Regions from separate parts of the Pseudomonas sp. Pso3 genome, predicted to be linked through region 1. Evidence: predicted binding sites of a transcription regulator. Region 1 holds the regulator's gene; the other holds the start of a gene.

Evidence for each region. The regulator FliA, encoded in region 1, starts transcription of late flagellar genes. The targets are predictions, from matches to a motif close to CTAAAGTTTNNNNNNNNNNNGCCGNTAA.
Region 2: the regulator FliA is predicted to act here: its motif matches at 12,094-12,121, upstream of ACZ5R1_RS09190 (methyl-accepting chemotaxis protein).

Annotation. Positions count from the first base shown of each region.
Region 1 covers NZ_AP043687.1:1,648,653-1,664,267, forward strand. Annotated here, with positions in the region: gene flhB (flagellar biosynthesis protein FlhB) at 1-968, shown strand, start outside; gene sodC (superoxide dismutase family protein) at 961-1,488, opposite strand; gene flhA (flagellar biosynthesis protein FlhA) at 1,714-3,840, shown strand; gene flhF (flagellar biosynthesis protein FlhF) at 3,851-5,179, shown strand; gene fleN (flagellar synthesis regulator FleN) at 5,272-6,102, shown strand; gene fliA (RNA polymerase sigma factor FliA) at 6,099-6,839, shown strand; gene ACZ5R1_RS07785 (chemotaxis response regulator CheY) at 6,927-7,301, shown strand; gene ACZ5R1_RS07790 (protein phosphatase CheZ) at 7,321-8,109, shown strand; gene ACZ5R1_RS07795 (chemotaxis protein CheA) at 8,136-10,379, shown strand; gene ACZ5R1_RS07800 (protein-glutamate methylesterase/protein-glutamine glutaminase) at 10,462-11,580, shown strand; gene ACZ5R1_RS07805 (flagellar motor protein) at 11,615-12,355, shown strand; gene motD (flagellar motor protein MotD) at 12,367-13,230, shown strand; gene ACZ5R1_RS07815 (ParA family protein) at 13,266-14,054, shown strand; gene ACZ5R1_RS07820 (chemotaxis protein CheW) at 14,112-15,032, shown strand; gene ACZ5R1_RS07825 (chemotaxis protein CheW) at 15,106-15,585, shown strand; gene ACZ5R1_RS07830 (DUF2802 domain-containing protein) at 15,585-15,615, shown strand, end outside.
Region 2 covers NZ_AP043687.1:1,965,622-1,981,236, reverse strand. Annotated here, with positions in the region: gene ACZ5R1_RS09250 (dienelactone hydrolase family protein) at 1-987, opposite strand, end outside; gene ACZ5R1_RS09245 (PAS domain-containing protein) at 1,536-4,004, shown strand; gene ACZ5R1_RS09240 (DMT family transporter) at 4,030-4,965, opposite strand; gene ACZ5R1_RS09235 (Lrp/AsnC family transcriptional regulator) at 5,104-5,607, shown strand; gene ACZ5R1_RS09230 (BaiN/RdsA family NAD(P)/FAD-dependent oxidoreductase) at 5,849-6,988, shown strand; gene ACZ5R1_RS09225 (dipeptidase) at 7,017-7,931, opposite strand; gene ACZ5R1_RS09220 (hypothetical protein) at 8,099-8,359, opposite strand; gene cydP (cytochrome oxidase putative small subunit CydP) at 8,619-8,762, shown strand; gene ACZ5R1_RS09210 (cytochrome ubiquinol oxidase subunit I) at 8,796-10,409, shown strand; gene cydB (cytochrome d ubiquinol oxidase subunit II) at 10,420-11,559, shown strand; gene cydX (cytochrome bd-I oxidase subunit CydX) at 11,583-11,699, shown strand; gene ACZ5R1_RS09195 (cyd operon YbgE family protein) at 11,686-11,982, shown strand; gene ACZ5R1_RS09190 (methyl-accepting chemotaxis protein) at 12,200-14,161, shown strand; gene ACZ5R1_RS09185 (methyl-accepting chemotaxis protein) at 14,667-15,615, shown strand, end outside.

The sequences.
Region 1 (15,615 bases):
TGCGCAGCAACTTCTCCCTGCGGCGCGAAGAGGTCATGGACGAACGCTTCATGGGCACCTTCCTGCTGGCCTCGGGCAAGGCGGCGATGATCGGGATGCTGCCGATGATCGCCTTGGTGGTGATCGCCGCCATCGTTGGCCACATCGCCCTGGGTGGCTTCCTCTTTTCCGGCAAGATGCTGGCGCCCAAGCCGAGCCGGATGAATCCCATGTCCGGCATCGCCCGGATGTTTTCCAAGAATTCCCTGGTGGAATTGCTCAAGGCCCTGGGCAAGTTCTTCATCATCCTCGGCGTGTCGGTGCTGGTGCTGATGAGCGAGCGCACGGCCCTGCTGCAGATCGCCAAGCTGCCGACCGAGCAGGCGCTCCTGCACAGCATGCAGGTGGTGGGACATGCCACCCTGCTGCTGGCCCTGGGGCTGCTCATCATCGCCGCGGTGGACGTGCCCTTCCAGATCTTCAGCAACCGCAAGAAGCTGATGATGACCAAGCAGGAGATCAAGGACGAATACAAGGACGCCGAGGGCAAGCCCGAGGTCAAGGGCAAGATCCGCCAGATGCAGCGGCAGATGGCCCAGCGTCGGATGATGGCCGAGGTGCCCAATGCCGATGTGGTTATCACCAACCCGACCCACTTCGCCGTGGCGCTCAAGTACGACGCGGCCAAGGGCGGGGCGCCGGTGCTGGTGGCCAAGGGCAGCGATTTCACCGCGCTGAAGATCCGCGAGATCGCCCAGGAACACCAGGTCTCGCTGCTGGAGTCGCCAGGGCTGGCGCGCGCGGTGTATTTCTCCACCGAGGTGGATCAGGAGATTCCGGCCGGACTCTATGTGGCCGTGGCTCAGGTCCTGGCCTATGTCTATCAGCTCAGGCAATTCCGGGCTGGACGCGGGCGCAAGCCCAAGCTGTCCGATCTGCCCATCCCGCCGGATCTGCGGCGGGATGAGGAGGGGAAGGCGCCTACTTGATGACGCCGCAGGCGACGCGTGCGCCGCCACCACCCAGCGGCTTGGGCTGGTCGGCGTAGTTGTCGCCACCGGCATGCACCATCAACGCATGGCCCTTGAGCTCTTCCAGGCGCTTCAGGCGGGGCGCCAGCACCGGCTGGGTGGCCTGGCCGTCGGCGGTCACATAGAGCGCCGGCAATTCGCCCAGGTGGCCGTCGTCCGACCAGGGCGCGCTGTGCTTGCCGGTGTTGCGCGGATCCAGATGGCCGCCCGCCGCGCCCCCTGCGGTCAGGGTGCCATTCACCTCGGCCGCGCCGCAGTTGGGCTTGGTGTGGACGTGGAAGCCATGGATACCGGGCTCCAGGCCCTTGAGATCCGGCGTGAAGACCAGACCGTACTTGGAGCGGGTCACCTGCACGCTGCCGACACTTTCGCCCACACCGTCGGTCGTGACCTTGTTCAGCGGGATCGTCAGGGATTCGGCTGCCTGGGCGGTGCCGACCAGGCAGGTGGCCAACAGGGTCGCGGTCCAGATTTTCATGGTGATGTTCCTCGGATAGGCGCGCTAGCGCGGGTCCCTAGACAGACTCATGGCCTCCGCCCACGGTTCAGCCGACGAGTCCGGCGATCCGTAACCAGTCCTGTATCACCTCCGGGAAAACCCCGCTGATTCAAGGTCTTGAGCAGTTGGCCCGGAGCTTGCTCAAGCCCCTGCGAACAGTGCGCTGCGTCAACTTTCCGTGACGACGGCACCGGCAAGCGAGGAATGGGTGTGAAAGTCGACAAATCCATGATGATGGGCAACATGCGCGGTCTGGCTCGCGGCAACCTAGGCGTGCCGCTGGCCGTCCTGGCGATGCTCGCCATGATGACCCTGCCGATGCCGCCGTTCCTGCTGGACGTGCTGTTCACCTTCAACATCGCCCTGTCGATCGTGGTCCTGCTGGTCAGCGTCTATGCGCTGCGGCCGCTGGATTTCGCGGTCTTCCCGACCATCCTGCTGGTGTCGACCCTGCTGCGCCTGGCGCTGAACGTGGCCTCGAGCCGCGTGGTGCTGTTGCACGGCCAGGACGGTCACGACGCCGCGGGCAAGGTCATCCAGGCCTTCGGCGAGGTGGTGGTCGGCGGCAACTACGTGGTCGGTGCGGTGGTGTTCGCCATCCTCATGATCATCAACTTCGTGGTGGTGACCAAGGGTGCCGGCCGCATCTCCGAGGTGTCGGCGCGTTTCACCCTGGACGCCATGCCCGGCAAGCAGATGGCCATCGACGCCGACCTGAACGCCGGCATCATCGACCAGGCCGAAGCCAAGAAGCGCCGGACCGAAGTGGGCCAGGAAGCCGACTTCTACGGTTCCATGGACGGTGCCAGCAAGTTCGTCCGCGGTGACGCCGTCGCCGGTCTGCTGATCCTCTTCATCAACCTCATCGGCGGCATGGCCATTGGTATGGCCCAGCACGGTCTGCCGTTCGGCGAAGCGGCGCGCATCTACGCCCTGCTGACCATCGGTGACGGCCTGGTCGCCCAGGTTCCCTCGCTGCTGCTGTCAGTCGCCGCGGCCATCATGGTCACCCGGGTGTCCTCCGCCGAAGACATGGGTCAGCAGGTCAATCGTCAGATGTTCGCCTCGCCCAAGGCGCTGGCGGTCTCGGCTTTCATCATCATCGCCATGGGCCTGGTGCCGGGCATGCCGCACCTGCCGTTCCTCGGCCTGGGTGGCGCCGCCGCAGCCGGTGCCTGGCTGATCTACAAGCGTCAGCGCCAGGCCAAGCAGACCGCCGAGGTCGAAGCCAAGAAGCAGCAGGACCTGGCTCCCGTGCAGCGTCCGGCCGAGGCCAAGGAGCTGGGCTGGGACGACGTCACCCCGGTGGACATGGTCGGTCTGGAAGTCGGGTACCGGCTGATCCCCATGGTCGATCGCAACCAGGGTGGCCAGTTGCTGGCGCGGATCAAGGGCGTGCGCAAGAAGTTGTCCCAGGACCTCGGTTTCCTCATGCCGTCGGTACACATCCGCGACAACCTGGACCTGCTGCCCAACGCCTATCGTCTGACTCTTATGGGCGTCAGCGTGGCCGAAGCCGAGATCTATCCCGACCGCGAACTGGCCATCAACCCCGGTCAGGTCTATGGCTCCCTCAACGGCGTCGCCGCCAAGGATCCGGCATTCGGTCTGGAGGCGGTCTGGATCGACGTCACCCAGCGCGACCAGGCCCAGTCCCTCGGCTACACCGTGGTCGATGCCAGCACCGTGGTCGCCACCCACCTCAACCAGGTGCTCTTCAAGCACGCCCACGAGCTGATCGGCCACGAGGAGGTCCAGCAACTGCTGCAGGTACTGGCCAAGAGTTCGCCCAAGCTGGCCGAGGAGCTGGTGCCCGGCATCGTTTCCCTGTCGACCCTGCTCAAGATCCTCCAGCAACTGCTGCAGGAGCAGGTCCCGGTCCGCGACATCCGTACCATCGCCGAAGCCATCGCCAACGTCGGTCCGCGGAGTCAAGATCCCGCCGCCATCGCCGGTGCCGTACGGGTCGCCTTGTCCCGCGCAATCGTCCAGAACATCGTTGGAATGGAGCCTGAGCTGCCTGTTATCACCCTTGAGCCAAGGTTGGAACAGATGTTGCTAAGTAGTATGCAGAAGGCCGGTCAAGGCGCCGAGGACGGCATGTTCCTCGAGCCTGGCATGGCTGAAAAACTGCAGCGTTCCCTCATCGAGGCAGCGCAGCGTCAGGAAATGATGGGTAAGCCAGTGGTGCTGCTGGTAGCCGGTGCGATCCGCGGGATGATGTCCCGCTTCGCGCGGATGGCGGCGCCGAACATGAGTGTACTGGCCTACCAGGAAATTCCGGACAACAAGCAGGTCACCATCGTCGCTACCGTTGGCCAGAATGGCTGAGGTCTAGATCATGCAAGTCAAACGTTTCTTCGCCGCCGATATGCGTCAAGCCATGAAGCTGGTACGCGACGAGCTGGGCCCGGATGCCGCCATCCTCAGCAACCGCCGGGTCGCCGGTGGTGTCGAGCTGACCGCGGCGCTGGACTACCAGGCTCCGGCACCGGCCGCGCCCAACGCGGAGCTGCAGGCGGAGTTGCGCAAGACCCATGCGAAGATCGCCCAGGCCCATGCCGACCTCAGCATCCGCGCGCCGGGCGTGCCCTCGGCCGCACCCAAGGACAAGCAGCTGCTCGGCGCCATCAGCGCCGCCGACAGCCGCCGCGAGCCGGTGATCGCCCCGCCGCGTGCGCCCCAGCCGGCCGCTGCCGCCCCTGCCGCCAGCGCCGCGCCGGAAGACCGTCGCGCCCTGGAAGCCATGCGCAGCGAACTCAGCGGTCTGCGTGAACTGCTGGAAGTCCAGCTCGGCTCCATGGCCTGGACCCAGGTGCAGTCCACCCGTCCGCAGCAGGCCGGCCTCTGGCGTCGTCTGCAGCGCATGGGTCTGCCGGCCGATCTGGCCCGCCACCTGCTCGACAGCGTCGCCAAGATCCAGGACCCGCGCCATGCCTGGCGCATGCTGCTGGCCAACTTCGCCCAGCTGGCCAAGACCACCGACGCCAAGATTCTGGAGGAGGGCGGTGTCGTCGCCTTCGTCGGTCCGGCCGGCATGGGCAAGACCACCACCCTGGCCAAGCTCGCCGCCAGCTACGTGCTCAAGTACGGTCCCCAGAGTCTGGCGCTGGTCAGCATGGACAGCTTCCGCATCGGTGCCCAGGAGCAGATCAAGACCCTCGGCCGTATCCTCGACGTGCCGGTGACCCTGGTCGACCCGGGCCAGTCCCTGGCCCAGGCGCTGGCACCCCTGGCACGCAAGCGCCTGGTGCTGATCGACACCGCGGGCATGCCCGCCAATGATCCGGCGCTCAAGGTGCAGCTCGAAGCCCTGGCCAACCGCCAGCTGAAAATTCGCAACTATCTGGTATTGGGTGTCACCAGCCAGAGCCAGGTGCTCAAGGCGGCCTACCACAGCTATCGGCGCTGCGGCCTGAGCGGCTGCGTGCTGACCAAGCTGGACGAAGCCGCCAGTCTCGGCGAAGCCCTGGGTCTGGCCATCAGCCAGCGCCTGCCGGTGGCCTACATCGCCGACGGCCCGCGCATCCCGGACGACCTGCATCCGGCCCGCAGCCACCAGCTGGTGAGCCGCGCGGTGAGCCTGCAGGCCCCCGAGGAACCGAGCGAAGAAACCATGGCGGGCATGCTTGCCGGCCTGTATCAGAGCAATGCCCGCCGCGCCGGTTAGCGCAGACGAACGGTAGTGGTGCATCGCATGCCTGGGCACGCCAAATGCACTTGGTCTAAAGTGTGACGGATTTCAATCAAAGGTATCAGGCAATGGGTAGCATGCATCCCGTCCAAGTCATAGCGGTCACGGGCGGTAAAGGCGGTGTCGGCAAGACCAACGTGTCGGTCAACCTGGCCTTGGCCCTGGCCGATATCGGGCGGCGCGTCATGCTGCTCGACGCCGACCTGGGCCTTGCCAACATCGACGTTCTGCTCGGCCTGTCGCCCAAGCGCACCCTGGCCGACGTCATCTCCGGCGAGTGCGAGCTGCGCGACGTGCTGCTGCACGGCCCGGGCGGCATCCGCATCGTCCCGGCGGCCTCGGGCACCCAGGCGATGGTCAATCTGACGCCGGCCCAGCACGCCGGTCTGATCCAGGCCTTCAGCGACATCAGCGAAAACCTCGACGTGCTCATCGTCGATACCGCGGCCGGCATCGGCGACCAGGTGGTCAGCTTCGTTCGCGCCGCCCAGGAAGTCCTGGTGGTGGTGTGCGACGAGCCCACCTCCATCACCGATGCCTACGCCCTGATCAAGCTGCTCAATCGCGACCATGGCGTCACCCGTTTCCGGGTCCTGGCGAACATGGCGCTGACGCCCCAGGAAGGTCGCAATCTCTTTGCTAAGCTGACCAAGGTGACCGACAGATTCCTGGATGTCGCCCTCCAGTATGTGGGCGCCATTCCGTTCGACGAGGCGGTGCGCAAAGCCGTGCAGAAACAGCGCCCCGTGTTCGAAGCCTTTCCGCGTGCCAAGGCCTCGCTGGCCTTTCGTGCGGTAGCTCAGAAAGTCGATGGCTGGCCGTTGCCCGCCAATCCGCGCGGCCATCTCGAGTTCTTTGTCGAGCGCCTTGTGCAACCAGCCATCGGTACCCACGCATGACAGCATCCAGCGGGCTTCGCATGTACAGCAAAACCTCGGAACGTACCCAGCAGGAGCAACTCATCAACCGCTATGCGCCGTTGGTGAAACGCATCGCCTACCATCTCCTGGCGCGACTGCCGGCCAGCGTGCAGGTCGAGGACCTGATGCAGGCCGGCATGATCGGCCTGCTGGAGGCCTCGCGCAAATATGACGCCGGCAAGGGCGCCAGCTTCGAGACCTACGCCGGCATCCGCATCCGCGGCGCCATGCTCGACGAGGTCCGCAAGGGCGACTGGGCGCCACGCTCGGTGCATCGCAACACGCGCATGGTCACCGACGCCATTCGCGCGGTGGAAGCGCGCACCGGTCGCGACGCTAAAGATTCCGAAGTCGCGGCCGAACTTAAATTGAGTCTGGATGAGTACTACGGCATCCTTGGCGACACCATGGGGAGTCGCCTGTTCAGTTTCGACGACCTCATGGAGGGTGGTGAGCATGGGCTCGAGGAGAGCGGTTCGCATGAACTCGAACCCGGTCGCGGTCTGGAGGACGAGCGCTTCCGCAAGGCCCTGGCCGACGCCATCGCCAATCTTCCGGAGCGTGAACGTCTGGTGCTCTCGCTGTATTACGACGAGGAACTCAACCTCAAGGAAATCGGCGAGGTGCTGGGCGTGAGCGAGTCACGCGTCTGCCAACTTCACAGTCAATGCGCGGCACGCCTGCGGGCGCGGCTGGCGGAATGGCGTTCGCGTTAACCGGCTGGTACTCAGGCTACTACGATTGCTTAGACGCGCCTTGCGGCGTGTGTGCGGATTAGGACGGAGGTCGACTTGGACAAGAACATGAAAATCCTCATCGTGGACGATTTTTCCACGATGAGACGCATCATCAAGAATTTGCTGCGCGATCTGGGATTCACCAATACCGCCGAAGCGGACGACGGCAACACCGCGCTGCCGATGTTGCAGAGCGGCAACTTCGATTTTCTCGTCACCGACTGGAACATGCCCGGCATGACCGGCATCGACCTGCTGCGCCAGGTGCGCGCCGATGCGCGCCTGAAGACCCTGCCAGTGCTGATGGTGACCGCCGAAGCCAAGCGCGAGCAGATCATCGAAGCCGCTCAGGCCGGCGTGAACGGCTATGTGGTCAAGCCTTTCACCGCCCAGGTGCTGAAAGAAAAGATCGACAAGATCTTCGAGCGGGTGAACGGCTGAAGAAAGCCGCGGGGACGTTATGGATCAGCTTGGCTCCAACAGCTTCAGCGACTTCGAGTCGAATCTCAAACAGCACGCCCAAGAGCTGGTGAAATGCCTGGAAAGCGGCGATTTCACCCAGGCCGTGCACGTCATCAATGAACTCAACCAGTTGCGCGATCGGGGTCTCTACCAGGAAGTCGGCAAGCTGACCCGCGAGTTGCACAACGCCATCGTCAACTTCGAGATCGATCCGCGCGGCATGGCCGGCGAAGAGGTCTCCCAGATCAGCGATGCCACCGATCGTCTCTCCTACGTGGTGAAGATGACCGAGAACGCCGCCAACCGGACCATGGATCTGGTGGAGGAGAGCGCCCCGCTGGTAGGCAACTTCGGCGACGAAGCCCGCGCCGTGCATGCCGACTGGAAGAAGTTCATGCGCCGGGAAATGGGCGCGGACGAATTCCGCGAGCTGGCCAAGCGCGTCGACGCCTTCCTCAGTCACAGCGAGAGCAGCGCCGAGCAACTGTCGGCCAAGCTCAACGACATCCTTCTGGCGCAGGACTACCAGGACCTTACCGGTCAGGTGATCAAGCGCGTGGTCAATCTCGTCGGGCAGATCGAGAAAGACCTCGTCAAGCTGGTGATGATGGCCAGCCAGGTCGATCGCTATACCGGCTTCAGTCACGATCACACCGCGCTGATCGAACAGAATCGAAAAGAAAAGACGATGAAGGGTGAAGGTCCGCAGATTCATGCCGATAAGCGTGAAGACGTCGTGGCCGCTCAGGTCGACGTCGACGATCTTCTATCCAGTCTGGGCTTTTGACCCAGACCCTCTTGGGGAGTGCAGGAATGAGCTTCGACGCCGATGAAGAGATCCTCCAGGATTTCCTGGTAGAGGCCGGCGAGATTCTCGAACAGTTGTCCGAACAATTGGTCGAGCTGGAAAGCCGCCCGGATGACATGGATCTGCTGAACGCCATTTTCCGTGGCTTCCATACCGTAAAGGGCGGTGCCGGTTTCCTGCAGCTCCATACCCTGGTCGAGTGCTGCCATATCGCGGAAAACGTTTTCGACATCCTGCGCAAGGGCGAACGCCGCGTGGATGCCGAGCTGATGGATGTGGTGCTGCAAGCACTGGATTCCGTCAACGAGATGTTCGGTCAGGTCCGTGAACGCGAAGAGCCGACCCCGGCTTCGCCCGAATTGCTGGCGGCCCTGGCCCGCCTGGCCGAGCCCGCCGGCAGTGCGCCGGCGCCGGCTCCGGTTGCGCCCGTGGCTGCCGCTCCGGCAGTGGTCGCGGAACCGACTCCGGTCGCCGCTGCGGCGGCCGAGCCGGAATTGAGCGATGCCGATTTCCAGAATCTGCTCGATGCCCTGGGCAGCGAGCCGAGCGCGGCAGCGGAAACGCCGGCAGCCGCCGGTGGCGACGACATCACCGATGACGAATTCGAAGCCCTGCTCGACCAGCTGCATGGCAAGGGCAAGTTCCAGGAGGCGCCGGCCGCTGCGCCGGTTGCCGCTGCGGCCCCTGCCGCTGCCGCGCCCGGTGGCGAAGACATCACCGACGATGAATTCGAGGCCCTGCTCGACGAATTGCACGGCAAGGGCAAGTTCGTCGCCAGCGAAGCCGCGGCACCCGTCGCTGCAGCCCCGGCCGCAGCGGCTCCGGCAACCGCGGCGAGCGGTGACGAGATCACCGACGACGAATTCGAATCCCTGCTCGACGAGTTGCATGGCAAGGGCAAGTTCAGTGGTCCCGCGGCAGCCGCGGAAGCGGTAGCCGCTCCGGTGGCCGCTGCGCCGGCACCGGTGGCCGCACCTCAGCCGGCGGCTCCCGCACCGGCGCCGAAGCCGGCGCCGGTGGCCGAGGCCGCGGTGCCCAAGCCGGCAGCCGCCGCGCCTGCCGAGCGTCCCACCAGCGAGGCGGAGACCACCGTGCGGGTCGACACCGCGCGGCTGGACGAGATCATGAACATGGTCGGCGAACTGGTGCTGGTGCGTAACCGTCTGGTACGCCTGGGCCTGAACAGCGGCGACGAAGCCATGGCCAAGGCCGTGTCCAACCTCGACGTGGTCACCGCCGATCTGCAGACCTCGGTCATGAAGACCCGGATGCAGCCGATCAAGAAGGTCTTTGGTCGCTTCCCGCGCCTGGTCCGCGATCTGGCGCGCAGCCTGAAGAAAGAGATCAATCTGGAACTGGTCGGCGAAGAAACCGACCTGGACAAGAACCTGGTCGAGGCCCTGGCCGATCCGCTGGTGCACCTGGTGCGCAACGCGGTCGACCACGGCATCGAAGGACCGGCCGAGCGTGAAGAGAACGGCAAGTCCCGTGCGGGTCGCGTAGTGCTCTCCGCCGAGCAGGAAGGCGACCATATCCTTCTGTCGATCTCCGATGACGGCAAGGGCATGGACGCGGATCTGCTGCGCAACAAGGCCGTGGAAAAAGGTCTGCTCGACCGCGACGCGGCCGATCGCCTGACCGAGACCGAGTGCTTCAACCTGATCTTCGCCCCGGGTTTCTCCACCAAGGCCGAGATCTCCGACATCTCCGGTCGCGGTGTGGGCATGGACGTGGTCAAGACCAAGATCAGCCAGCTCAACGGCACGCTGAACGTCTTCTCGACCAAGGGCCAGGGCTCCAAGATCGTCATCAAGGTCCCCCTGACCCTGGCGATCATGCCGACACTGATGGTGATGCTGGGCAACCAGGCCTTCGCCTTCCCGCTGGTCAACGTCAACGAGATCTTCCACCTCGACCTGTCCCGCACCAACGTGGTGGATGGCCAGGAAGTGGTGGTGGTGCGCGACAAGGCGCTGCCGCTGTTCTACCTCAAGCGCTGGCTGGTGCCCAATGCGGCCCATGTGGAGCAGGGGGAGGGGCATGTGGTGATCCTCTCGGTGGGCACCCAGCGCATCGGCTTCGTGGTCGATCAGCTGGTGGGCCAGGAAGAGGTGGTCATCAAGCCCCTGGGCAAGATGCTGCAGGGAACGCCCGGCATGTCCGGGGCGACCATCACCGGCGACGGCCGCATCGCGCTCATCCTCGATGTGCCCAGCATGCTCAAGCGCTACGCCCGTCGCGGGCTCTGAGTCGGTCGGGTACGAGCGGCGTCGGGCCCGTGCCCGGCGCCATCGGGTGGCCTGCGCCGCCCAAGGTTAGGAGTTTCAACGTATGCCGGTAAAAGTACTGGTGGTGGACGATTCCGGCTTCTTCCGGCGTCGGCTCAAGGAGATCCTGGCGGCCGATCCCAACATCTCGGTGGTGGGCACGGCCAGCAACGGGCGCGAAGGGGTCGACCAGGCCCTGGCGCTGCGACCCGATGTCATCACCATGGACTACGAGATGCCGATGATGGACGGCATCACCGCGGTCCGCCACATCATGCAGAAGTGCCCGACCCCGGTGCTGATGTTCTCCTCGCTCACCCATGAAGGCGCCCGGGTCACCCTGGACGCCCTGGATGCCGGCGCGGTCGACTACCTGCCCAAGAATTTCGAGGACATCTCGCGCAATCCGGCCAGCGTGCAGAAGCTGCTGTGCGAGAAGATCCATCATATCGCCCGGTCCAATCGGCGCTTCGCCGTAGCGCCCAGCGTCGCGCCGGCAGCGCCCGCAAGCGCCGCCGCGGCGCCGGCCACGGCTCGCCCGGCAGCGCGTCCGGCTGCGCCTAGCGGCGCTGCAGCGGGTCATGCACCCGCCGCCCCGGCTTCGCCGCCGCCCAAGCGCAAGCACTATCGCCTGGTAGCCATCGGCACTTCCACTGGCGGGCCAGTGGCTCTGCAGCGGGTGCTCACCCAGCTGCCAGCCAACTTCCCGGCGCCTCTGGTGCTGATCCAGCACATGCCTGCCGCCTTCACCAAGGCCTTCGCCGAGCGCCTGGACAAACTCTGCCGCATCAGCGTCAAGGAAGCCGAGGACGGTGACCAGTTGCGTCCGGGCCTGGCCCTGCTGGCACCGGGTGGCAAGCAGATGATGGTGGATGGCCGCGGCATGGTGAAGATCCTGCCCGGTGACGAACGCCTCAACTACAAGCCCTGCGTCGACGTGACCTTTGGCTCCGCGGCCAAGGCCTATGCCGACAAGGTGCTGGCGGTGGTCCTGACCGGCATGGGCGCCGACGGCCGCGAAGGCGCCCGGATGCTCAAGCAGGTCGGCAGCCAGGTGTGGGCCCAGGACGAAGCCAGTTGCGTCATCTACGGCATGCCCATGGCCATCGCCAAGGCCAATCTGGCCGACGCCATCTATGGCCTGGACGACATCGGCAGACACCTGACCGAGGCCTGTTCGTGACGGCAGGCGTTCTCCGGCCAGAAGGGCATTGAGCGTGGACGTGCTCAGTCTCATCGGCATCCTGCTGGCCTTTACCGCCATCATGGGCGGCAACCTGCTGGAGGGCGGCTCCTTTACCGCCCTGGCCAATGGCCCGGCGGCATTGATCGTGGTGGGCGGTACCCTGGGTGCCGTCCTGCTGCAGACTCGCCTGCCGGTGCTGCGGCGCGCCCTGACCATGCTGGCCTGGGTATTCATGCCGCCGCGGCTGGACCTCACCGGCGGTATCCGCAAGGTGGTCAACTGGAGCAACGTGGCGCGCAAGGAAGGGCTGTTGGGGCTCGAGCCTCTGGTCACACGTGAAGCCGATCCCTATGCCGCCAAGGGCCTGCAGTTGCTGGTGGATGGCACCGAGCCCGAAGCCCTGCGCAGCATCCTCGAGGTGGACCTCTACGGCCAGGAAGACCGCGACATCGCCGCCGCCAAGGTCTATGAGGCCATGGGCGGCTATGCGCCCACGGTGGGCATCATCGGCGCGGTGATGGGCCTGATCCACGTCATGCAGAATCTCGCCGATCCCTCGCAACTGGGCAGCGGCATCGCCGTGGCCTTTGTCGCCACCATCTATGGCGTCGGCTTCGCCAACCTGCTGTTGCTGCCCGTCGGCAACAAGCTCAAGGCGCTGGCGCAGCAACAGTCCCGCTACCGGGAAATGCTGCTGGAAGGGCTAATGTCCATCGGCGAGGGCGAAAATCCCCGCTCCATCGAAATGAAGCTGCAAGGTTTTCTGGACTAGGAGGGCGCCGCATGCCTCGTCGCCGCCGCCGTCCCGAAGAGCACGAGAACCACGAACGCTGGTTGGTCTCCTACGCGGACTTCATCACCCTGCTGTTCGCCTTCTTCGTGGTCATGTATTCCATCTCCTCGCTGAACGAGAGCAAGTACAAGGTGCTCTCGGACAGCCTGTCCGGCATCTTCAGCCAGCCGGAGCGTTCGCTCAAACCCATCCCCCTCGGCGATCAGCGTCCCGCCGGCGTGACGCCGACGGTGATGGATGCCAGCGCCGCCCAGCCGGCCAAGGGCACCCCCAGCGATCCGCTGCAGCAGATCGCCGACAGTGTGCGGGCCACCTTCGGCGATCTCATCGCGGGTGATCAGCTGAACATCAAGGCCAGTGAGATGTGGCTGGAAATCGAGCTCAGCACCAACCTGCTGTTTGCCAGCGGCGATTCCCTGCCGAGCAATCCCGCCTTCGGCCTCATGGAGAAGGTGGCCAAGATTCTGGCACCCTTCAAGAATCCGATTCAGGTCCAGGGTTACACGGACGACCGGCCGATCAGCACGGCGTTGTATCCCACCAACTGGGAGCTGTCGGCAGCCCGGGCCGCCAGTATCGTGCGCCTGCTGATCGGCAATGGTATCGCGCCGCAGCGCCTGGCCGTGGTGGGCTATGGCGCCTATCAGCCGGTGGTCGACAACACCAGTGACGTCAACCGCGCCCGCAATCGGCGGGTGGTGCTGCTGATCTCGCGCAATCTCGATCTGTTCCGGCCGCAGAGCACCTTGCAAAATCCGTCGACTGGCACACAATCTGCAGCATCGCCTGGAGAACCGGCGCCCGGAGTGGCGCCTGTCAAATCTTCGTCGCCGGCCCCAACGCCGGCACCTTGACCCGGCTGGTCGTGTCGTCGGGAGGAAGTCTGCACATGAGAGTCTGGGCTGTCGCCAATCAGAAGGGTGGGGTGGGCAAGACCACCACCACCGTTGCCCTCGCCGGGTTGCTCGGCGATGAGGGCAAGCGCGTCCTGCTGGTGGATCTCGATCCCCACGGTTCCCTGACCAGCTATTTCGGTCAGGATCCGGACAGCCTCGAACACAGCGTGTTCGACCTGTTCCAGCACGGGGGTCAGGTTCCGGAAGGCCTGCCGCAGCGTCTGCTGCTGCCCACCAGCCATCCGCAGCTGTCCATGCTGCCATCCAGCACGGCCCTGGCCACCCTGGAGCGGCAGTCGCCTGGCCAGAGCGGCCTGGGGCTGGTGATCTCCAAGAGCCTGGCGCAGCTGTGGAACGACTTCGATCACGTGTTGATCGACAGTCCGCCGCTGCTCGGCGTACTCATGGTCAATGCCCTGGCAGCCAGCCAGCATCTGGTGATTCCCACCCAGACCGAATTCCTCGCGCTCAAGGGGCTCGAACGCATGGTCAACACCCTGACCATGATCAACCGTTCGCGCAAGCAGGCGCTGCCCTACACCATAGTGCCGACCCTGTTCGACCGCCGCACCCAGGCCTCCATCGGCACGCTCAAGGTCCTGCGCAACACCTATCCGGCCCAGCTGTGGCAGGCCTTCATCCCCATCGATACCCGGCTGCGCGATGCCAGTCGCTCCGGCCAGGTGCCGTCGCGCTACGAGCTGAACAGCCGCGGCGTCATCGCCTACCGGGCGTTGCTGCGGCATCTGCTCGACGGTGCGCCCAGCAGCCAGGTCGCCTGATTCAAGTTTTCCACTCCGCCGGCCGATAGGCTGGACAACTCACTCACGTAGATCGCCATGAGCCAACCGACGTCCCTCGACAATCGTCCTCAGCGTGTCCTCCAGGGCTATCTCGATGCCCTGCTGCTGGACGCGTTCCTGGAACTGCCGACTGCCGAAGCCACGCCTGTCGTGGCGCCGGTGGTGGTGCCGGCCGCGCCGATCGCCAGCGTGAGCGAAGACGAATTCGCCGCCGCGGTACGCGAAGAACTCGAGCGGGATGCCGCACGGCAGCCGCGGGTCGTGCCGCTGGCCGCCCGGCGTCCCGCGGTCGCCCTGGCCGAGCGCGTCCTGCCCGAGGTCCTGCTGCCTGCACCCCAGCCGCTGCTCGCGCCCGAAACCGATATCGAACTGGACTGGCGCGTCCCCGAACTGGCACCGGTCGCCGAGCCGGCCCGTCCGGCGGTGGAAGGCATCGCTGTGGGCACCCCGGCTACGCAGCCCGTGGCAGCGGCTGGCGTACCGCCCAGCGCCGTGCATCTGGACGGTCGCCCGGAGTGGGGTGAAGAGCCCTTCGAATGCCTGCTGTTCGACGTCGCCGGCCTGACCCTGGCCGCACCCCTGGTGTGCCTGGGTTCCATCTATCCGCTGGCCGACGAAGAGTTGACGCCGCTGTTCGGTCAGCCAGACTGGTTCCTGGGCCTGCTACCCTGCCAGGCAGGTAATCTGCGTGTGCTCGACGCGGCGCGCTGGGTGATGCCCGAGCGTTACCGTGACGACTATCGCGAGGGGCTGAAATTCGTGATATCGCTGCAAGGCCTGGATTGGGGCCTGGCCGTGCACGGCGTCAGCCATTCGGTACGTCTGGATCCCGCCGAGGTCAAATGGCGGAACCAGCGCGCTACCCGGCCGTGGCTGGCCGGTACGGTGATCGATCAGATGTGTGCGCTGCTGGATGTGGCGGCGCTCGCTGAACAGGTGGTGGGTGGCCGCCGCTAGGGCTGCCCGCTGCAACTAACCGGCGGGTTCGCCCGCTTCGCCGCACGTGCGGTATTTGACGAGGCTAGGGAACATGAAAAAAACGTCCGCACAGGGTTCCGAAGATCCGGTCCTGCAATGGGTCACCTTCCGCCTGGATAACGAGACCTACGGCATCAACGTGATGCAGGTCCAGGAAGTCCTGCGCTACACCGAAATCGCTCCGGTCCCGGGTGCGCCGAGCTATGTGCTGGGCATCATCAACTTGCGTGGCAACGTGGTGACGGTGATCGACACCCGTCAGCGCTTCGGTCTGCTGCCCACCGAGGTCACCGACAACACCCGTATCGTCATCATCGAGGCCGACAAGCAGGTCGTTGGCATCCTGGTCGACAGCGTGGCCGAGGTGGTCTACCTGCGGCAGTCGGAGATCGAGACCGCACCGAACGTCGGCAATGACGAATCCGCCAAGTTCATTCAGGGTGTCTGCAACAAGAACGGCGAGCTGCTGATCCTGGTCGAGCTCGACAAGCTGATGACCGAAGAAGAGTGGTCGGAGCTGGAAAGCATCTGATGCTCGTCGGGCTGATCCTGCTCAGCGTCG
Region 2 (15,615 bases), 320 kb from region 1:
CACGATGGCCCTGACCGCCGCCAGCACATCCCGGGTGGCCTGCCGGGTCGCCTCCGCATCGGGCCCGACCTTGGGCCCCAGCACCACGCAGCTATCCTGATAGGAAAAGACCTTGCCGGTCTGCTGGTTGATCAACTCGCCCTTGGCGTTCTCGGTGATCCGACACTCACGCACGGTCTGGCTACCCTTCGCGACCACCACCGGACTCCAGACATAGGGGCTGTCGAAGCCGTGCTCGGCGTGAGGATAGGTGTGCACCCCGAGATCGGCGCCCTGCTGCTTGAGTGTGGCGAGATAGCCCTCGCAGCGGGAATAGGGATCGTAGTTGTCGGCCAGGCCGTGGTAGACGCGCAGCGGCTTGGCGACGACCCGGTCCTGCTCGCGAAAGCTGATCGAGCAGTCGGGATAGAACGACAGATAGCCGGCGAACTGGAAGTCCTGACTTTTCCAGCGTTTGTCGAAGCGCTCCATGGCGGCATAGAGCGAGGCCTGTCCACCGCGGGAAAAGCCCATCAGGATGATCTTGCCTGTATCGATGCGGGGATGCCGCGCGAGCAAGGCACCGGCGCGATAGTCATCCAGCACGAAATTGAGCCGCCCCAGCTGAGCCTGATTGGTGGCAGTGCTGGTGATGCCCCGGCCCGAGAAGCCATCCACGGCAAAGGTGGCGATGCCGGCCTGATTGAACTGCCGCTGCCAATAGGTGATGTTGGCCCCCATCCCGCCCGACCCATGCTGCAGAAGCACCACCGGCACCCGGCCCTCGCCGGGCGGCAGCGATAGTACGCCGCCGAGCAGGACCTCGGTGCCGCCCTGGTCCCCCGTCAGGAATTGCTGATCGCTCAGGGTCAGCGAGGTGAAGGTCAGCACCTCTTGCCGAGCGGGTATGTCGGTAGCGGGCGCGGTGGCGGCGAAAGCCGTGGCACTGGCAAGACCGGCAATGGCCGCGAGCAAGGGGCGCAGGGTTCCAGCGGACAGGTAGCGCATCGGTTGCATCCTTCTTGTGAGGTCTTCCCAGGGTAGCCAATCGGCGGTGCCCTGCTGGAAAGACGGCGAGCAGAACCCGCCGCACTAGCCAGAATGGGCACCTTTGCCCGCAATCCTGCCCTGAGGTACAAACCTCCTAGCCTCTGAGCGGCCGCCCTTTTCCGCTGCAAAGGTTTCCTAAATGCACCAGGACGGCTTCCTCCGATTCTCCCCGCGCCAGCGGCGAAACCGCTGGCGGGCACGCAGAGCGCCTCCCTGGCCAAGGCCATCACTGCCTTCTACAACTACGCGCCCCTCACCGCGCTGTTCAACGCCAGTGCCAGCCAGCCCCTGGGCAGTCGCACGGCCATACCCGCCGCGGCCTCAGGCTAGAGACGGAGACGCCCATCGCAAACCGGTGGGCATCCTGTCACCCGCTTCGCTTGGATGCTCGCTATACTGGCCGCGCACGGCCTGTGACGAACACCTCTAGCATCCGTGTTGGAGGCTTCAACCTGTCGCTCGCCATCTTCCCCGCTGCCCCGGCAGGGCACCGTACGAGCGACCCGATGAGCACCCTCACCTCGACTCCAGTCCCCTCGTACCTCCTGTCCCAGGACATCGATCTCATTGCCGAGATCGCCGCGGTACCCAGGATCCTGGACGTGGTCTGCCGGATGACAGGGATGGGCTTCGCCGCCGTCGCCCGGGTGACCGACGATCGCTGGATCGCCTGCAGTACCCTCGACCTGATCGGCTTCGGCCTAGAGCCCGGTGGCGAACTGGAGGTCAAATCGACCATCTGCGACGAGATCCGCGACCATCGCCAGCCGGTGGTGATCGACGACGTGGCGCGGGACGAGCTCTATCGCCACCATCACACGCCCAGGCAGTACGGCCTGCGCAGCTATATCTCGGTGCCCATCGTGCTGGAGGACGGCAGCTTCTTCGGCACCCTCTGCGCCATCGATCCGCAGCCGGCCAAGCCCAGCAGCCCGGAGATCCTGCCCGCCTTCGAACTCTTCGCCAGCATGATCGCGCTGGAGATCGACGCCCAGCGCCGCTTCGTGGCCGCCCGCAACGTGCTGCACAGCGAGGCCTTCTCCCGCAGCCTGCTCCAGGCCAGCCTGGATTGCGTCAAGGTCCTCTCCGCCGGGGGCCATATCGAATTCATGAACGCCCAGGGCCTGGAGCTCAACCAGTTGCAGTCCGTCGATCAGGTGATGGGCTGCGAATACGCCGCGCTCTGGCCTGACGCGGAGGTCGAGAAGATCCGCCACGCCGTCAGGCGCGCCGTCGAAGGCCAGGGCACCCGGGTCGAGGGATTCTGCCCCACGGCCCGGGGCGAGCCGCGCTGGTGGGAGGTGTCCTGTTCGCCCTTCGCGGTGGCCGGCACCGGCGAGGTCAAGATCGTCTGCATCTCGCGCGACATCAGCAGTCGCATCCTCGCCCAGCAGGCGCAGCAGGCCCGTGCCGAAGCCATTGCCGCGCTCAACGACGAGCTGGAGCTACGCATCTCGGAGCGCACCGCCGAGCGCGACCAGATCTGGAACTGCTCTACCGATCCGCTGTGCGTGGCCGACCTCGAAGGCTTCTTCGTCAACCTCAATCCGGCCTGGACGGCGACCCTGGGCTGGTCGCTCGACGAGCTCAAGGCCCGTCCCTTCCTGACCTTCGTCCACGATGACGACCTCGTCGCCACGCGCCAGGCGTTTCGCGACGTCAAGCAGGGCAAGGCGCTGGTCAGCTTCGAAAACCGCTATCGCCACCGCGACGGCACCTACCGCTGGTTTTCCTGGAATGCCACGCGCAACGGCGAACTCATCTATGCCACCGTGCGCGACGTGACCCAGCAACGCCAGCAGACGCTGGATCTCGCGGCCGCCGAAGACGCCCTGCGCCAGGCGCAGAAGATGGAAGCCATCGGCCAGCTCACCGGGGGCGTGGCCCACGACTTCAACAACCTGCTCACCGTCGCCCGCACCTCCTGCGACCTGCTCAAGCGCCCCAACCTCAGCGATGCGCGACGCGAGCGCTACCTGGAAGCGATCTCCACCACCGTGGATCGCGCCGCGCGATTGACCGGGCAACTGCTGGCCTTCGCCCGGCGCCAGGCCCTGGCGCCCGAGGTGTTTTCCGCGCGGGACAATGTCCTGGCCATGGGTGACATGCTGGAAACCCTGCTGGGTTCGCAGGTGGGCATCGAGCTCGAGGTAGGCGATGACCCGTGCCTGGTCTATGCCGACCCCAGCCAGTTCGATACCGCGATGGTGAACATCGCGGTGAACGCCCGCGACGCCATGAGCGGTGCCGGACGCCTGACCATAGGCGTAATGACCGTCGCCGGCATTCCGGCCAGCGGAGCTCAGCCAGCGCTGGACCTCCCAGCCGTGGCCATCACCCTGGCGGACAACGGCAGTGGCATCGCCCGGGCACACCTGGAGCAGATCTTCGAGCCTTTCTTCACCACCAAGAGAGTCGGCCAGGGTACCGGACTCGGCCTGAGCCAGGTGTTCGGCTTCATCAAGCAGTCGGGCGGCGAGGTGCGGGTCACCAGCGAGGTCGGCCGCGGGACGACCTTCCGCCTCTATCTGCCGCTCGCGCCGGCCAGCGGGCCGCAACCGACCCTCGCTGATGCCACGGCAACGGTCGATGGCGGTGGGATCACCGTCCTGGTGGTCGAGGACAATCTCGAGGTGGGTAGCTTCGCCGTGGACCTGCTGGGCGATCTCGGCTACCACGCAGTCCTGGCCACCAACGCCGAGCGCGCCCTCGCCCTGCTCGCCGACCAGCCGGGTCGATTTGACGTGGTCTTCTCGGACGTCGTCATGCCCGGCATGAGCGGGCTGGAGCTGGCCATCGAGATCAGACGCCTCTATCGCTGCCTGCCGATCCTGCTGACCTCCGGCTACAGCCACGTGCTGGCGACCAATGGCGCCCAGGGCTTCGAGCTGATCCACAAGCCCTATTCGGCGGAGGCCCTGTCCCGCCGGCTGCAGCAGATCCTCGAAGAAACCGCGACGCACCTGACCACCTAGGGCGTCGCGGTACGGGCGGTCGCGCTCAGGTTCGTCCGGGGCGCACCGCCAGGGCCGAGACGAGCACCCCCGCCACCACCAGGCCGAGCCCGGCGACGAACAGGCTCGACACGGTGGCGCCAAACGCCAGGCAGGACGCCAGGGTTCCCACCAGGGGCACCCCGAGCGTGACGGTCGACATGGCGAAGGTGGAAATCCTCCGGCCGAACTCCGCCGAGATGACGAAACAGGCCGAGGTGGCGATCGGACCGATGAAGAACAGCTCCTGCAACAGCCGGGTATCCAGGGTGACGGCGGTCGGCCAGCCTTCGCTCAGCCAGGCGGCGAAGGCCAGGGGCACCACGGCCAGCAGCATCTGCCAGGGTGCCAGTGCCAGCGGCGACGTCACCCAGCGATGGCGCTTCACATGGAGGATGACGAGCGCCCAGCTCACCGCGGCGAGCAGGAGAAAGAGCGCCCCCTTCACGGTGCCCGGCTGCGTCCAGTCGAGTTCCGCGGGACTGCAGACGGCGACCACCCCGGCCATGCCGATGGCCAATCCGGTGAGTTGCAGACGCGACGGCACCTGGCGAAACAGCATCCAGGCGACCAGTACGCACCACAGGGGCGTGGTGTAGGCCAGCAGCACGGCCCTGCTGGTGTCGATCTGCACCATGGCCACCATGCCAAGCCCGGTGAAGGTCATCATCTGCAGGAGTCCCACGCTGGCGATGATCGGCAGGTCGTGCCGGGTGGGTAGCCTGAGTTGTCCCCGCAGCGCCAGGTAGAGGCACAGGCAGACCGCGGCGCTGGCGAATCTCACGGTCGCCAGCCAGAGCGGCGGCACCGATTGCAGGGCGAGCTTGGTCACCGGCCAGCTGCTTCCCCACAGCAGCACCATGACGCCGAGCGCGACATAGGTGGAGGAAAGCCCGAAGGCCTTGCCGGGAAGGTCGAGGTTCTGCCGAATCGTAGCGCTCACGATGCCACCCTGTTGCCCAAGGATCACTCGGAGTTATGCTATTTCCGCTCGTGCGCGAAAACGCACCTTTCTCTTCGTGAAAAATGGGAATTTCGGTAAATTCAACCCTGAATAGATTTAAAAGAGGAAGGTCCTACCGTGAGCCGCGCCAAACTCGACGATGCCAGCCTGCGTATCTTGGATGCCCTGCAGCAGAACGCCGAACTGAGCAATGCCGAACTGGCGGAAATCGCCGGACTCTCGACGTCCCCCTGTTGGCGGCGCGTGGCGGACATGAAGGAGCATGGCGTCTTGCGCGGCGCCGTGACCCTGGTCGATCCGGCCGCGCTGGGGCTCGCCATCAACGTCTTCGTGCATGTGTCGCTCAAGCTGCAGGACAAGCAGTCGCTGGAGGTCTTCACGGATGCGATCAAGGAGCGTCCGGAGGTCATGGAGTGCTACCTGATGAGCGGCGAGGCCGACTTCATGCTCAGGGTGGTGAGCGAAGACCTGGCCAAGTACCAGACGCTGCTGCTGGATTGCCTCACGACCATCCCCGTCGTCGCCAGCATCAGATCGAGCTTCGCCCTGAGCCAGGTGAAGTACACCACCGCCCTACCGACCAATCACCTGCGCGGACGGGCAACGGGCAGCCGGCGCTGAGACTGCCCGCTGCCGCGCGCTCAGGTGTGGCCGAGGGTGCTCATGGATCGCCGCCCGCCCCGGCCCGCGCCTGTCGGAGGGTGCCCGGACAGCCGGACCCGCGACGCGACGGCGGCCATCCACCCCGAGCGAGCGATCGGGTAACATGCGCCGCCGCGGGCCAGAGGCCCCTGTCTATCGGTAAGGAGTCACAGTGTTCGATACCCAGGTCATCATCATCGGTGCCGGCGCGGCCGGTTTGATGTGCGCCCTGAGCGCCGCCGCGCGCGGGCGCCGGGTGCTGGTACTCGACCACGCCAACAAGGCCGGCAAGAAGATCCTCATGTCCGGCGGCGGCCGCTGCAACTTCACCAACCTCTATTGCGAGCCCGCCAACTTCCTCTCGCAGAACGCGCATTTCTGCAAGTCGGCCCTGGCGCGCTACACCCAATGGGACTTCATCGCCCTGGTGGCCAAGCACGGCGTGCCCTATCACGAGAAGAAGCTCGGCCAGCTGTTCTGCGATAACAAGGCCAGCGACATCCTCGCCCTGCTGCTGGACGAGTGCGAACGGGGCGGCGTCGACATCCGCCTCAATACCTCGGTGCAGGAGATCGCCCGCCTCGACCCGGGCGGCTATCAACTGCAGACCAGCCTGGGCCCGGTGCGTGGCGAATCCCTGGTGATCGCCACCGGCGGCCTGTCCATCCCGACCCTCGGCGCCACCGGCTTCGGCTATCAGGTCGCCCGCCAGTTCGGCCATCAGCTGCTGCCGACCCGCGCCGGTCTGGTGCCCTTCACCATCACCGATCCGCAGCTCAAGGAATTCTGCAGCGCCCTGTCCGGCACGGCGGTGGAAGACTGCCGGATCAGCTGCAACGGCCAGAGCTTCGTCGAGAATCTGCTGTTCACCCACCGCGGCCTCAGCGGTCCGGCGATCCTGCAGATCTCCTCCTACTGGCAACCCGGCGACAGCCTCAGCATCGACCTGCTGCCGCACCTGGACCTGGTCCAGTGGTTCGCCGAGCAGCGTCAGGCGCGGCCCAACAGCGAACTCAAGACCCTGCTGGGCGAGCTGTTCACCAAGAAGATGGCTACCCTGCTCGCCGACAGCTGGTTCCAGTCCCGGCCGCTGAAGCAATACACCCCGGACGAACTCAAGGCCATCGCCGCCCGCCTGCACGACTGGCAACTGGTCCCGGCGGGCACCGAGGGCTATCGGACGGCCGAGGTCACCCTGGGCGGCGTCGACACCCGCGAGGTATCGTCCAAGACCCTGGAGTCGCTCAAGTCGCCCGGTCTGTACTTCATCGGCGAGGTGCTGGACGTCACCGGCCACCTGGGCGGTTTCAACTTCCAGTGGGCCTGGGCCTCGGGTTACGCGGCGGCGCGGTACGTCTAGGCCAGGGGAAAGCGCTTTGCGCCTGGACTCAGGCAGCCGCAGACGGCCAGGTCTGGCTCGCGATGCGCAGGAAATTCCCGCCCAGGATGGCGTCGATGTCGGCGGCGGTGTAGCCCCGCCCCGCCAGTTGGCGTATCAGTTCAGGTAGCGCCTCGGGTTGCAGCTGGGTATGACCGTGCGGCTGTCCATAGTGGCGTGCGGGCCACCAGTCCTCGACGTCGACGCCAGCGGGCAGGGCATGGTCGGCCGGGCACAATTCGGTATCCAGCCCGATGCCGATATGGCGAGTCCCGACCCGCTCCGCCAGGTAGTCGATCTGGCGGACGAAGCTGGCCATCGAAGCCGCGGGATCGCCCAGAAAGAGACTCAGACCGGTCAGGCCGATCACGCCATCCTGGTCGGCGCAGGCGCGGATCTGCCCATCGCTCACCGTCCGCGGATGCTCGTGGAGCGCCTTGATATTGGTGTGGGAAAAGACCACCGGCCGGGTCGACACCGCCATGATCTCCAGGCTGACGCGCTCGCTCGCGTGGGCACAGTCGAGGGTGATGCCCGCCGCATTGCCGGCCGCCACCATCTCGCGACCCAGCGCCGTCAGACCGCCCCCCGCGCCATGGCAACCTCCGGCGCAGCTGTTGTCGCGGTTGTAGGCGAGCAGCATCTGGCGTACCCCGAGACTGGCATAGAGCCCGACCATCGCTGGATCGTCGAGCAGCATGGTCGAGCCTTCGAGATCGAAGGAGACGGCCAGCCTGCCTTGCTTACGCGCCTGGTGGATGTCGGCCACCGTGCCGACCAGACGGAAGTGCGCCTCATGCCGCGCCAGCCAGGCGCGGAAATCCGCTAGGGTTTGCACCACCGTCGCGAAAGGCGTCATGTCCATGCCGACGTTGATCGACACATGATGGAAGCCGGCCGCGCGATAGCGATGCAAGCCGGACATGTCCTGCCCGGGCACGAGGGGCAGGCAGGCATGCGCCTCCCAGCGAATCGGTCCGGGTCCCGCGGATATGGCTGTGACCGGCTGCATCGGCGTCCCCCTGCGCACGTCTCGAGGGATGCAACATAGCATGCGAACGGGGGCCGGGGTCCGCCCGGCCCGCCGCGACGCTAGCCGAGGTTCACGGTCCGCAGCAGCGCCGGATCCACGACCCTTGCCTGATAGCGCACCGACGCCTGGCCATAGGCCTGGGGATCGAGCACCTGGTCCCAGCGTGCCGGCGCCTGTGGCTGCACCGCGACGACCTCGGACTGGGCCGCTTTGGGCTGCAGCGCGGCCTGGGCGCGTCTTTCGTTGATCTCGGCGGCCATGGCGGTGTAGCTGGCGGTGCTGAGCAGGGCGAGAGCGGCCATCTTGTTGAAGACGTTCATGGTGGATCCTCCTGTCTTGAACACGGGGGCTGGCGTCGCCGCGGCAGCGGTCCGGCGTCAGTCACGGTTCCACCTTGCGCCCAGGCGTCTTAACGCTGTCTTAACCCCTCTGAACCCGACCTGAACGGCTGCGACAACCTGCCCCAGGCGATGGCCACTGGCCAATTGATCTGGATCAGTTTTGCCCAGGGCCAGCAGGCGCATCCTGCATGCAGCCGCCACTCCGTCCTGGAGCGGCGCCACGGCTCGCGAGGTCGCCATGAACGGACGCCTGGTCAAGGAACTGCTGATCATCCTGCTGATCAAGCTGGCGCTGCTCATGGCGATCAAGAGCCTCTGGTTCAGCGCCCCCACGGTTCCGCCCGACGCCACCCAGGCGGTCAGCGCCCACCTGCTGGACTAGTACCCCTTCCCTTCGCTTGAGGAGATTGCCGGGATGATCTCGGAATCCGTCGTGGACCTGTCACGCCTGCAATTCGGCATGACCGCGCTGTATCACTTCATCTTCGTGCCCCTGACCCTGGGGCTGGTGGTGATCCTGGGGATCATGGAGTCGGTCTATGTGATGACCGGCAAACAGGTCTACAAGGACATGACCCAGTTCTGGGGCAAGCTGTTCGGCATCAACTTCGCCCTGGGCGTCACCACCGGCCTGACCATGGAGTTCCAGTTCGGCACCAACTGGGCCTACTACTCCCACTATGTCGGCGACATCTTTGGCGCGCCCCTGGCCATCGAGGGCCTGATGGCCTTCTTCCTCGAATCGACGCTAATCGGGCTGTTCTTCTTTGGCTGGGAGCGGCTGTCGAAAGGGCAGCACCTGCTGGTGACCTGGCTGGTGGCCCTGGGCTCGAATCTCTCCGCGCTGTGGATCCTGGTGGCCAACGGCTGGATGCAGAATCCGGTCGGTGCCGAATTCAACTACGTCACCATGCGCATGGAGCTGGTCGACTTCGGCGCTCTGCTGCTCAACCCCGTGGCCCAGGTGAAGTTCGTCCACACCGTGGCCTCGGGTTATGTCACCGGCGCCATCTTCGTCCTGGCGATCTCCAGCTACTACCTGCTCAAGGGCCGCGACATCGGCTTCGCCCGGCGCTCCTTCGCCGTGGCCGCCGCCTTCGGCATGGCCGCGGTCATCTCGGTGATCGTGCTGGGCGACGAATCCGGCTATCGCGTCGGCGAGGTACAGAAGGTCAAGCTGGCCGCCATCGAAGCCGAGTGGAACACCGAGGCAGCCCCGGCCTCCTTCACCCTCTTCGGCATTCCCAATCAGCAGGAGATGCGCACCGACTACGCGGTGAAGATCCCCTACCTGATGGGCCTGATCGCCACCCGCTCCACCACCGAACAGGTCACCGGCATCAAGGACCTGGTCAGCCAGTACGAGGCCCGCGTCCGCAACGGTGCCCAGGCCTATGCCCTGCTGGAGCGCCTGCGCGCCGGCGACGACTCCGCCGCCACCCGCGCCGCCTTCGACGCCCACAAGCAGGACCTGGGCTATGGCCTGCTGCTGAAGAAATACGTCAACGATCCCGCCACCGCTACCCCCGAGCAGGTCCGCCAGGCCGCGCGGGACACCATTCCCGGTGTCGCCAGCCTATTCTGGACCTTTCGCATCATGGTCGCCAGCGGGGTGCTGATGCTGGCGCTGTTTATCTGCGCCTTCTGGGCTTCGACCCGCCGCAACGAACTCAGCAAGCCCTGGCTGCTGAAATGGGCGCTGCTCAGCCTGCCGCTGCCCTGGATCGCCACCCAAACCGGCTGGTGGGTGGCCGAGCACGGTCGCCAGCCCTGGACCATCAGCGAGGTGCTGCCCACCCACCTCTCGGCCTCGACCCTGGCCCCGGGCGATCTGCTCGGCTCCATCGGCGCCCTGGTGACCTTCTACACCCTGCTGCTGATCGTGGAGCTGTACCTGATGATCCGCTTCGCCCGCCTCGGCCCAAGCAGCCTGCATACCGGCCGCTACTTCCACGAACGCGCCGCCCAGGTCGGCGACGCCCTGCGCCAGGCCGCGGTGGCCAAGCCCGCTGCCCCGGCCAACGTCTGAGGAGACCGCCATGTTCGACTATGAAGTCCTCAAGCTCATCTGGTGGGTGCTGATCGGCGTGCTGCTGATCGGCTTCGCCCTCACCGACGGATTCGACATGGGCGCTATGATCCTCATGCCCCTGATCGGCAAGACCGACAAGGAACGCCGCGCCGCCATCAACAGCATCGCCCCGCACTGGGACGGCAACCAGGTGTGGTTCATCACCGCCGGCGGCGCCCTCTTCGCCGCCTGGCCGATGGTCTATGCCACCGCCTTCTCCGGACTCTACTGGGCCCTGCTGCTGGTGCTCTTCGCCCTGTTCCTGCGCCCGGTGGGCTTCGACTACCGCAGCAAGCTGGACAACGGCCGCTGGCGCAGCGCCTGGGACTGGGGCCTGTTCACCGGCAGCCTGGTTCCGGCGCTGGTGTTCGGCGTGGCCTTCGGCAATCTCTTCCAGGGCGTGCCCTTCCAGCTCGACGACACCCTGAGATCCACCTACAGCGGCAGCTTCTTCGCCCTGCTCAACCCCTTCGCGCTGCTCTGCGGCGGGGTCAGCCTGGCCATGCTCTGCGCCCACGGCGGCAGCTGGCTGATGCTGCGCACCCACCAGGCGCTGGGCGAGCGCGCCCGCCGCGCCACCGGCCTGTGCGCCCTGCTGCATCTCGCCACCTTCGGCCTGGCCGGCGTCTGGCTGGCCTATGGCATCGACGGCTATGTGCTGATCAGCCAGGGCGATCCGGGCACTGCCCTGAATCCGCTGCACAAGGTGGTCGCGGCCGGCAACCCGGGCTGGCTGGCCAACTACCAGGTCCAGCCGCTGACCCTGATCGCCCCGGTCGTGGCCGTGCTCGGCAGCGTTCTGGCGCTGCTGGGCAGCAGCTGGCGTCAGGCCGGTCTGGCCTTTACCGGCACGGCCCTGGCCATCGTCGGCACCCTCGCCACCGCCGGCTGTGCGCTGTTTCCCTTCGTGCTGCCGTCGAGCCTGGATCCGGCTTCCAGCCTGACCGTCTGGGACGCCGTTTCCAGCCACAAGACGCTGGGCATCATGTTCGTCGCCGCGGCCCTCTTCGTGCCGCTCATCCTTGCCTACACCCTGTGGAGCTACATCCGCATGTGGGGCAAGGTCGATGACCGCTTCATCGACGCCAACCCCCACGGCCTCTACTGATCGGCCTCTCAAGGAGACACGCCATGTGGTACTTCACCTGGATCCTCGGTGTCCTGCTCGCCGCGAGCTTCGGCATCATCAACGCCCTCTGGCTGGAAAGCACCCGGGAGCTGGACGTCCATGACGATGCCGAATGCTGAGGCCCTGCCCCGCGTCCACCCGCTGGGGCGGACGCTGTCCCTGCTGCTGGCGGCGCCCCTGGCCCTGCTGCTGCTGATCCACCCCGGGCTGATGCTCGACGCCAGCGGCCACTACAGTCATCCGCTGCTGATGGGGGTCATGCTCGGTGTGTCCGCCGGACTGGTCCACGGCGTCGGCTTCGTGCCGCGCCTGTGGCTCTGGCGCCTGCTGTTCGGGCCGGCCGTGGGCTGGCCGCTGCTGGTGCTCGGCTACGCCCTGCTCGTCAAGGCGCAACTGGGCTGATTGATGTCTGACCATAGCGCCCGGCCTCCCCGGGCGCAGCGCGCGCCACCCGGCGCACCGTCTGATGGACAGCCTGACGCACCCTCTCTCGCACCATTGATTAAGCTGACTATAAAGGTTCGTCTCGGGGTGCCGACATAACCGCAATCGACCTCGCCCACGACGGCTGATCATCCTGCCGCCGGCGCCCCCGCTGACCGCTTCAGAGAAGTCCACCATGCTCAGGAATGCCCCCCTAAGTACCAAGCTCCTGCTGATTCTGCTCCTGCCACTGGCCGGCTTCCTGGTGATCTCGGGTCTCTACACCGCCGATCGCTACGAAACCTTCAAGGACATGGAGCACACCGTGACCGCCAGTGCCACGGCCCAGCGTGTCAGTGCCGTGGTCACCAGCCTGCAGCGCGAACGCGGCGCCAGTGGCGTGTTCCTGGGCAGCGGCGGCAAGTCGATGCAAGACAAGCTCAAGACCTTTCGCGAAGACAGTGACAAGGCGGAGAAAGACCTGCGGGCTCTGGCCACCGGTGACGACACCGCGATCCAGACGGCCGTGCGCGCTTTGGATGGTCTACGTGACCTACGCACCAAGGTGGACGGCCTGGCGCTCAACAGCACCCAGTCCGGTGCGGCCTACACCGACCTGATCAAGACGCTGATCGGCTACACCCATTCGCTGGAAGCCGGGGTCGATGATCCGGCCATCCTGCGCGCCCTGGGCGCCCTCAATCTGTTCGTCGAGATGAAGGAACGCGCCGGCCGCGAGCGGGTGCTCCTGGGTCTGGCCTTCAACCAGAATCGCTTTGACGCCAGCCTGCTGTCGCGCTTCGCGCGCAACCTGGGTGAATTCTCCGCCTATGCCGACGCCTTCCAGCGCAAGGCCACGCCCGAATTCATCCGCCAGCTCGACGACACCTTCAAGCAACCCAGCGCCCAGGAAGTCAGCCGCCTGCAGCAACTGGCCTTTACCGTTCCCCTCGGCGACGCCCTGGGCGTCAAGCCGGAAGACTGGTTCAACCTGGCCACCCAGCGCATCGACCTGATGGGCAAGGTGGAGGCGGACCTCGGCGCCAGCGTCGGGGCCCAGGCCGAGCAGGCCCGCGCCAACGCCAGTCGCGACCTCTGGATCACCCTGGGCCTGGTGCTGCTGGTGCTGGTGGCCGTCTCGGCGCTGGCCTGGGTGATCATCCGCAACATCAAGCAGGCGGTCGAACAGGTCAATGGCACCCTCACCCGCCTGGCCACCCGCGATCTCACCGCCCGTTGCGCCTATCAGGGCCGGGACGAATTCGGCACCATCACCGGCAATCTCAACCAGATGAGCCAGGAGCTGGGCCAGGTGATCCAGGAGATCGGTGCGGCCACCGTACAGGTCGCCACCGCTGCCGAGGAGGCTTCGGCGGTCGCCATCCAGACCAGCCAGAACGTCGCCCAGCAGCGCCTGGGCACCGATCAGGTGGCCACCGCCATCGCCGAGATGAGCGCCACGGTCAAGGACGTCGCCCGCAGCACCACCGAAGCCGCCGAGGGCTCGCGCCAGGTCGAGGGCAACACCAGCCAGGGTCGTCGCGAATTGCAGGCCACCATCGGCCTGGTGCAGGGGCTGTCGGTGCAAGCCGAACGGACCTCGGACATCATCGCCGAACTCAAGCACGAGAGCGATGCCATCTCCTCGGTGCTGGACGTGATCCGCGGCATCGCCGAGCAGACCAACCTGCTGGCGCTCAACGCCGCCATCGAAGCCGCTCGCGCCGGTGAGGCCGGGCGTGGCTTTGCCGTGGTGGCCGACGAGGTGCGCTCCCTGGCGCAAAAGACCCAGCAATCCACCGGCAGCATCCAGCAGATGATCAACAATCTGCAGACCGGATCAGACCGCGCCACCCAGGCCATGCAGGAAACCCTGAGCCAGGTGCAGACCGGCGCCAGCAACGTGGTTCGCGCCGGCGAGCTGCTGGGCGAGATCGCCGAGGGCGTGACCCTGATCAACGACCGCACCATCCAGGTCGCCTCGGCCGCCGAGCAGCAGAGCCAGGTCGCCGAAGAGATCAGCCGCAACGTCAACGACATCAACGACCTGGTGATCCAGGTCAGCGCCGGTGCCGAGCAGACCGCGGTCACCAGTCGCGAACTGGCCCGCCTCGCCGAACAGCAGCAGGCGCTGGTCGGCCGCTTCCGGGTGGCCTGACCCCACCCAGGCATTCGACGGCCAGCGAGGAGGACAGCCCCAGGTCCCCCTCGCTGGCCATCCGCTGTAACCCTCCTTCCCGCTTCTCGCTGTACTCTCCCGCCTCCCCGCACTGCCCTGTCGTTGGGCTTGGTCACCCTTCGGCACTGCCCAGCCCCGCCCGCAACCCTGACGTCAGTCCTCTGTACCGAGCTCTGCCGTCTGCCCCGGCTTGATCCTTCGACCGCAAGCCTTTGCCGCCATCGCCCTTCAGTCCCGGTGGCGACTCCGCGGTTCCAGACGGAACAGGGAATCCGCAACCAACACCCTCGAACCGCTCTAGCACGCTACTTGCAGGCATAACCGCCGGTCATGCGCGCGCATCCGCTACCCGGGTATGTCCGTAAGCAATCGTCAGGCTTTGCGCAGCTGAATCCTTTCCGGCGATGCCTGCGCGGTGACCTCTCATGGAATCGATCCCTCGCGTCCCAGCAGACGCGAGGGTTATCTATAGAAGGACTGACCAATGCTGAAGAACGCCGCCCTGAGTACCAAGCTGCTGCTGATCCTGCTCCTGCCCCTGACCGGCTTTCTGCTGATTTGCGGTCTCTTCCTCAAGGACCGCTACCAGACGCTGGAGAACCTCGATCACACCGTGACCGCCAGCGCCACGGCGCAAGACGTCAGTACCCTGATCACCTCCCTGCAACGGGAACGGGGCGCCAGCGGCGCCTTTCTCAGCAGTGGCGGCACGGCCATGCGTGACGACCTGCGAACCTATCGCCAGGACAGCGACCAGGCCCAAGGCGCCTTGCGCGCCCGGGTGGCCAGCGACGATACCGCCCTGCAACCCGTGCTGAAGCTCCTCGACGGCCTGCCCGGGGTGCGCACCACCGTGGACGGCCTGACGATCAGCGGTACCCAATCCAGTGCCGCCTATACCGAGATGATCCAGGCGTTGATAGGCTACAACAGCAAGCTCGAAGCCGAAGTCGAGGATCCGGCGATCAAGCGCGCCCTGAATGCCCTGAATCTGTTCGTCGAGATGAAGGAGCGGGCCGGCCGCGAGCGCGCGCTGCTGGGGATAGCCTTCAGCAGGAATCGGCTGGAGTTGCCGATACTGGTGCAGATCGCGCGCAATCTCGGTGAATTCACCGCCTACGCCGACGCCTTCAGGCAGAGGTCCGCGCCCGAGGTCGTCCAGCGATTCGAGAACCTCCTCAAGCAGCCCGGTGCCCTGGAGCTGGCGCAGTTGCAGCGGCGTGCGCTCTACACGACACCGGGCAGACCTCTGAACGTGCAGCCGGACACCTGGTTCGACCTGGCCACCCAGCGCATCGATCAGCTGGGCACCCTGGAAACGGAGCTGGGCGCCAGCATCATCGCCACCACCGAACAGCTACGCGCTGGCTCCAGCCGCGATCTCTGGACCACCCTGGGCCTGATGCTGGTGCTGCTGGTGGCCGTTTCGGTGC